Regions from separate parts of the Mesorhizobium sp. CA15 genome, predicted to be linked through region 2. Evidence: predicted binding sites of a transcription regulator. Region 2 holds the regulator's gene; each other region holds the start of a gene.

Region 1 (2,263 bases), on a different contig from region 2:
GCAGATTCCGCTGCCCTGGACTGCTTCCGGCCGGCTGCTGCTTGCCGGCCTCGACCGCGGCGGGATCGAAGCGATGGTCACGCGAGACGACCTCGTGCTGCCGGACGGCCGCAAGCTCGAACTCGACGATTTCATCGACGATATCGCGCGGGCGCGCATCACCGGCTATTGCGTCACGTCAGGCCTGGTCGATGCCTACACCAAATGCCTTGCGGCGCCGGTGTTCTCTGCGCCAGGCAAGGTCGAAGCGACCATGTGCCTTGTGGTGCCGATCGACACGTCCGAAGAACGGACCGGCGAACTTCTCGCGCTGCTGCGCGAACGCGCGGCACGGCTATCGATCTCTTAACGGTGCGGGGCGATCCGCTCAGGCAATGATGTCGGGAATGATGCGGTCTTCCAGCGCCGACAGCCGGTCTTTCAGCATCAGCTTCTTCTTCTTCATGCGCTGGATCTGAAGCGGGTCGCAGCCGGTGGCGATCATCGCGTTGATGGCGGCGTCGAAATCGGCGTGTTCTTGTTTGAGCCGGGAATATTCGAGGCGTATTTCAGCCTGTTCCTGTTCGGACATTATCTACCGTCTGCGTATGCATCGCCCAATCGGGCTGTTTGGGCGGGGCCGTGACTTGCGGGTTTGTGACCGGCGCGCAGCCCTTACCACATTTCACTTTGTCGTGGAATGCTACCACGTGGCATTCGACATCGGGATCGGTTGGTGGCAAACTGTCATGGTGCCGTCACAGTCGCAACCTGCGGTGGAGGCTCCTGCGACGGCTGCAATCGAGGAAACCATGAAAGGGAGAACCATTCATGTCTCTTGCATCCCATCTTGACGAGTTGCAGCGGAAACACGGTGATATCGAGCGCGAGCTCACCGATGCGATGAACCATCCTTCGGTCGACGACCTCGAAATCGTGAATCTCAAGCGACGCAAGCTGGCAATCAAGGACGAGATTGAAAAGCTGAAAGCTAGTCCGACGACACACTGAAGCTCTTCCAGGCACCATCATCGCAACCCGCCGCGGTGAATTTCCGGTGGCAAGAAATGCCACCGGGTCGGTGCTTTTAACTGAAATTGACGGAAAGCTCGGCCGCAAATCTTGCGGTCGGGCGGGTTATTATTTTTCGCGCGGCTCCAGCCGATTTGCAGGATGGCCCGTCGCTTGCCATTGACAAGCCATCTTTGCTCCGCCACCTCATGCCGAAACTCCCAAATGAAGGCGGCCGGCATGACCGGATATTTTTCTTGTCCCTTCCCGCGTCGCCGGTCGGTCGGCGTATCGGTCGGCGGCGTGATGGTCGGCGGCGGCGCACCGGTCGTCGTGCAATCGATGACCAACACCGATACCGCCGATGTCGACCAGACCGTCGCCCAGGTCGCGGCGCTGCATCGTGCCGGCTCCGAGATCGTGCGCATCACGGTCGACCGCGACGAGAGCGCGGCGGCGGTTCCGCGCATCCATGAGCGGCTGTTGCGGCTCGGCATCGATGTGCCGCTGGTCGGCGACTTCCACTATATCGGGCACAAGCTGCTCGCCGATCATCCGGCCTGCGCCGAAGCGCTGGCCAAATACCGCATCAATCCGGGCAATGTCGGCTTCAAGGACAAGAAGGACCGCCAGTTCGCCGCGATCGTCGAGATGGCGATCAGATATGACAAACCGGTACGCATCGGCGTCAATTGGGGATCGCTCGACCAGGAGCTTTTGACCCAGCTGATGGACGACAACCAGGCGAAGGGCTCGCCGCTCACCGCGCAGGAAGTCACGCGCGAGGCGATCGTACGGTCGGCGATCCTGTCGGCCGAGATGGCGGAAGAGATCGGGCTTGGCCGCGAAAAGATCATCCTGTCGGCCAAGGTCAGCGGTGTGCAGGACCTGATCGCCGTCTACACCGAGCTTGCCACCCGCTCCGACCATGCGCTGCATCTGGGCCTCACCGAAGCCGGCATGGGCACCAAGGGCATTGTCGCTTCTTCCGCGGCGATGGGCATCCTCTTGCAGCAGGGCATCGGCGACACGATCCGCATCTCGCTGACGCCGGAGCCGAATGGCGACCGCACGCGCGAGGTGCAGGTGTCGCAAGAACTTCTGCAGACCATGGGCTTCCGGCAGTTCGTGCCGATTGTCGCGGCCTGCCCCGGCTGCGGCCGCACCACCTCCACTGTGTTCCAGGAACTTGCCCAGAGCATCCAGGCCGATATCCGCAAGAACATGCCAGTATGGCGCGAGAAATATCCCGGCGTCGAGAACCTCAAGGTCG
Region 2 (2,263 bases):
TTTCGGCGTCAGGCTCTATGAGAAGATCAGCAAGGCTGAGATGGACAGCCGCGTCGAGCAGGCGCTGAAGCGCGCAGCACTCTGGAACGAGGTCAAGGACAAGCTCAACGCCAGCGGCCTAAGCCTCTCGGGCGGCCAGCAGCAGCGCCTGTGCATCGCCCGTACCGTTGCGGTGAAGCCCGAGGTCATCCTGCTCGACGAGCCGGCCTCGGCGCTCGATCCGCTGTCGACCGCCAAGATCGAGGAACTGATCGACGAGCTGCAGGCCGACTACACGATCGTCATCGTCACCCACAACATGCAGCAGGCGGCGCGCGTGTCGCGGCAGACGGCGTTCATGTATCTGGGCGAGCTGGTGGAGTTCGACCGGACCGAGAAGATCTTCACCTCGCCCCGCGAAAAGCGCACGCAGGACTACATCACCGGCCGCTTCGGCTGAGCTCATACGAGGACATCATCATGGCCGAACATACCGTCGCTTCCTTCGACGAGGATCTGAGGCAGATCAGCCGGCTCATCAACGACATGGGCGATCTCGCCGCCTCCATGGTCGGCGCTTCGACCAAGGCCCTGCTCGAGACCGACAATGCCATGGCGCAGCGCGTCGTTTCCGACGATGCCATCATGGACGCGCGCCAGCGCGAGCTCGACGACCGCGCCATCACGCTGATCGCCAAGCGCCAGCCGATGGCCGACGACCTGCGCAACGTGGTCGGCTCGATCCGCATGGCGGGCGACCTCGAACGCATCGGCGACCTCGCCAAGAACATCGCCAAGCGCGTCGGCTCGGTCGGCGTCAGCGCCGCGCCGCGCGACCTCACGCATTCGATCGATTCCATGGCGCAGCTGGTGCTGATCCAGGTCCAGGCCGTGATCCAGGAATATACGGTGGGCGACGCCACGGCGCTGGCCAAGCTTCGCAACGACGACGAGCGCATCGACGTCAAATACACATCCGTCTTCCGGGAACTCCTGACCTACATGATGGAAGACCCGCGCAACATAACCGCCTGCACGCATCTTCTGTTCTGCGCCAAGAATCTCGAGCGCATCGGCGACCATGTGACCAACATCGCCGAGAACGCCTATTATGTGCTGACCGGCACGCAATTGCCCGCGAATCGTCCCAAGCAGGACGAGACGACAATGTCGGCGCCGGCGGCCTGACGATGGGTATCTGCCAATGATCGCGCCACGCATCATGGTGGTGGAGGACGAGGAGCCGCTTGGTGTGCTGCTCCGCTACAATCTCGAATCCGAGGGTTACCAGGTCGAAGTGGTGACCCGCGGCGACGAGGCCGAAATCCGCCTTCAGGAAAACGTCCCCGACCTGCTCGTGCTCGACTGGATGGTGCCCGCGGTTTCCGGCATCGAGCTCTGCCGGCGCCTCAGGATGCGGCCCGAGACCGAGCGGCTGCCGATCATCATGCTGACGGCGCGGGGCGAAGAAAGCGACCGCGTGCGCGGCCTCTCGACCGGCGCCGACGACTATCTGGTCAAGCCGTTCTCGACGCCGGAGTTCATGGCGCGCGTCAAGGCGCTGCTGCGTCGCGCCAAGCCGGAGGTGCTGTCCAGCGTGCTCAAGGTCGGCGACATCGTGCTCGACCGCGAGTCGCACCGCGTCTACCGCAAGAAGAGCGAGATCAGGCTCGGCCCGACCGAGTTCCGGCTGCTGGAATTCATGATGCGTCATCCCGGCCGGGTGTTCTCGCGCAGCCAGCTGCTCGACAATGTCTGGGGCGAGACGATCTATATCGACGAACGCACCGTCGACGTCCATGTCGGCCGCCTGCGCAAGGCAGTCAACAACGGCCGCATGCCGGACGTCATCCGCACCATCCGCGGGGCGGGTTACGCGATCAGGGAAGATTAGGGGTAAGGCGCCGAGGCGCTGACGGATTCTGTCTCCAGCATCGGATCGCGTGCATTGGCGATTAGTCGAGACGCTTGTGCTTCGCACGGGCGGAGCAAGGAGCGCAGCGACGCAGCGCAGACCCGAGGATCCATTCCGTGATGTCGATGCGTTGCGACAGTCCAGAATTCTGTGCCGCTGCGCTCGACGCGTGAGGTAGCGGCATGGATTCCAGGGTCTCCGCGACGGAGCTTCGCTCCTGCTCCGCCCTGGAATGACGAAGCTGCGGGGCCTTCCCTTCGCTAATTTCAAGCGTCTGCTGCTGTCCCCGGACCTCTTCAAGGCTGCCTCAGGCCACGTTCTTTCCCGTCCCCGCTCTTGCCTGGCCTCCCGGCCCGAAAATCTCCTGGT
Region 3 (2,263 bases), on a different contig from region 2:
CGGCATAGACGGCGCCGCGGTTCCAGAACCAGTTGGTGCCGGGATGGATGGCGCGCGCCCGGTAACCCTGGCTCTTCAGGAAGGTCGCCAGCGACGGGGTCGGGGTGCGCACATATTGCTGATAGGGGATCGAGCCGGCCGGCAGGAAGGCGTTGGAAAAGCCGGTCAGCGCCTCGAACTCAATATTGGCGGTCATGCCGCCGAACTCGGGCGAGAACATCGAGCCGGAGCGCAACGCCCTGACCGTCGGGATCGGGTCGGGCTTGATGGTGACGCCGGGCAGGTGCGTCGGATCCCAGAAGGATTCGCTCATCACCACCACGATATCCGGCTTCTCGTCCGGCATGGAAGCGGCGACGTCGGGGCGCTGGATCGCGGCCATCGTCTTCTCGGAATAGCCGGGCGGCGCCGCGACATGCGCCATCGGCACGTTCATCGCGAAGGCCAGCGCAAAGCCGTTGGAGGCGTAGTTCTCCTTCTGGTCCCACATAATCGGGATGATCTGCAGCCGGTCGCGCGTCCACGAGAAGGTGGCGTAGTCCATGATCGAGACGAAGAAGGCGAGCAGCGGCACGGCAAGCGCCAGCCGCGCCAGGCGGCCCTTGCGGCTGAGGATGGGTACTCGCCGGCGCCAGGTCCGCCAGCCGTAGACGAGCAGCGTCAGACCGCCGACGATGCCGACCGCCAGCATGACGGCCGTCCACGGGCGCTCGCGCACCAGGAGCGGCATCAGCGCCATGATCTGGCGGGCGAACAGGAAATCCGTGGGATAGAGCGGGTCGCCGAGGTAACGCGATTTCTGGTGGCCGACAAAGGCCAGCGCCAGCGTCAGCGGCGCCACGATCATCAGGCTCTGGTGGCTTCGGCCGAGTATGGCGTCCAGCCCGAGCAGCACCAGGGCGAAGACGATGATGGTGGTCCAGCCGGGCTTGAAGGGCTGCATAAAGAAATCGACTGTGCCGAAGAAATCGCCGCGTACGATCAGCTCGATCGCGAAGACGAGCAGGGCTGAGGCAAGAAGCGTCGACAGGCCGTAGCGTACGGTCGGCCAGGCTCGTCCCGGCAGATAGCCGGTGGACGGATCGTCTTCCAAAAATTGCGGCGCGGGTTTGGCCGCGCCTTTCCTGATCCTTGCCACTTTACTTCCCCGGCCCTTGTCACGCGTCTTCCACCCGCGTCACGCCACTGTCATCGAAATGTCACGCAAAGCTAGCGCCTGTGGCGGAAATAAGAAGAGCCAGCAAACTAAACGTGAGCGGTTTTCATCAGGTGTGATCAAGTAAAAGGCCTTTTGGAACAGGCAGTCAGCAGGATTTCCGACCGAAATGCAGGCCGAAGAGACGCCTGCGGGCTTGACTTGGCTGTCCGCCTTGCGCCAGAGGCAGACAAAACCAGCCTCTGGAGAGACCTCAAAATGGCCGTCGCATTCACCTTTCCGGGACAGGGCAGCCAAGCCGTCGGCATGGGCAAGGACCTCGCCGATGCATTCCCCGAAGCGCGTCGCGTCTTCGAGGAAGTGGACGCAGCGCTCGGCGAAAAACTGTCGAAACGCATCTGGGAAGGGCCGGAAGAGACGCTGACGCTGACCGCCAATGCCCAGCCGGCGCTGATGGCGGTGTCGCTGGCGGCGATGCGCGCGCTCGAAGCGCGCGGCTTCTCGCTGAAGGACAAGGTGGCTTATGTCGCCGGCCATTCGCTTGGTGAATATTCCGCGCTTGCTGCGGCCGGCTTCGTTTCGGTCGGCGACGCGGCGCGGCTGCTTCGGACCCGCGGCAACGCCATGCAGGCGGCGGTGCCGGCCGGCGAGGGCGCCATGGCCGCGATCATCGGGCTGGAACAGGCCGACGTCGAGGCCGCTTGCGCCGAGGCAGCTCGCGAGGTCGGCAACGGCTCCGTCTGCCAGGTCGCCAACGACAATGGCGGCGGCCAGCTGGTGATCTCCGGCGCCAGGCCGGCGGTCGAGCTGGCGGCGAAGCTGTGCACCGAAAAAGGCGCCAAGCGGGCGCTGATGCTGCAGGTTTCCGCCCCCTTTCATTCGGCGCTGATGACGCCTGCCGCCGACATAATGCGCGAGGCGCTGGCCGGTGTCGCGAAATCCGCGCCGGTGGTTCCGATCGTCTCGAACGTCACCGTAACCCCGACCAGCGACCCCGATGAGATCGTCCGCCGCCTGGTCGAGCAGGTGGTCGCCCGCGTACGTTGGCGAGAGACGGTGGAATGGTTTGGCGCCAACGGCGTCGCGAGCCTCTATGAAGTCGGCGCA

What was found. Region 2 encodes PhoB, which activates phosphate uptake and scavenging genes when phosphate is short. Its sites were predicted from a motif close to TGTCATNNANCTGTCAT; they were not measured.
Region 1: LB515_RS13975 (YdcH family protein) is a predicted target of PhoB. The motif match lies at 725-741, and genes of this name have one in related genera.
Region 3: LB515_RS23160 (LTA synthase family protein) is a predicted target of PhoB. The motif match lies at 1,187-1,203, and genes of this name have one in related genera.

What each region holds. Positions count from the first base shown of each region.
Region 1 covers NZ_JAIUHQ010000007.1:20,862-23,124, reverse strand. The annotation lists gene LB515_RS13985 (IclR family transcriptional regulator) at 1-349, shown strand, start outside; gene LB515_RS13980 (YdcH family protein) at 368-571, opposite strand; gene LB515_RS13975 (YdcH family protein) at 811-990, shown strand; gene LB515_RS13970 (hypothetical protein) at 1,008-1,232, opposite strand; gene ispG (flavodoxin-dependent (E)-4-hydroxy-3-methylbut-2-enyl-diphosphate synthase) at 1,231-2,263, shown strand, end outside.
Region 2 covers NZ_JAIUHQ010000008.1:26,154-28,416, forward strand. The annotation lists gene pstB (phosphate ABC transporter ATP-binding protein PstB) at 1-439, shown strand, start outside; gene phoU (phosphate signaling complex protein PhoU) at 460-1,167, shown strand; gene phoB (phosphate regulon transcriptional regulator PhoB) at 1,184-1,873, shown strand; gene LB515_RS15275 (ROK family protein) at 2,202-2,263, opposite strand, start outside.
Region 3 covers NZ_JAIUHQ010000017.1:49,537-51,799, reverse strand. The annotation lists gene LB515_RS23160 (LTA synthase family protein) at 1-1,138, opposite strand, end outside; gene fabD (ACP S-malonyltransferase) at 1,415-2,263, shown strand, end outside.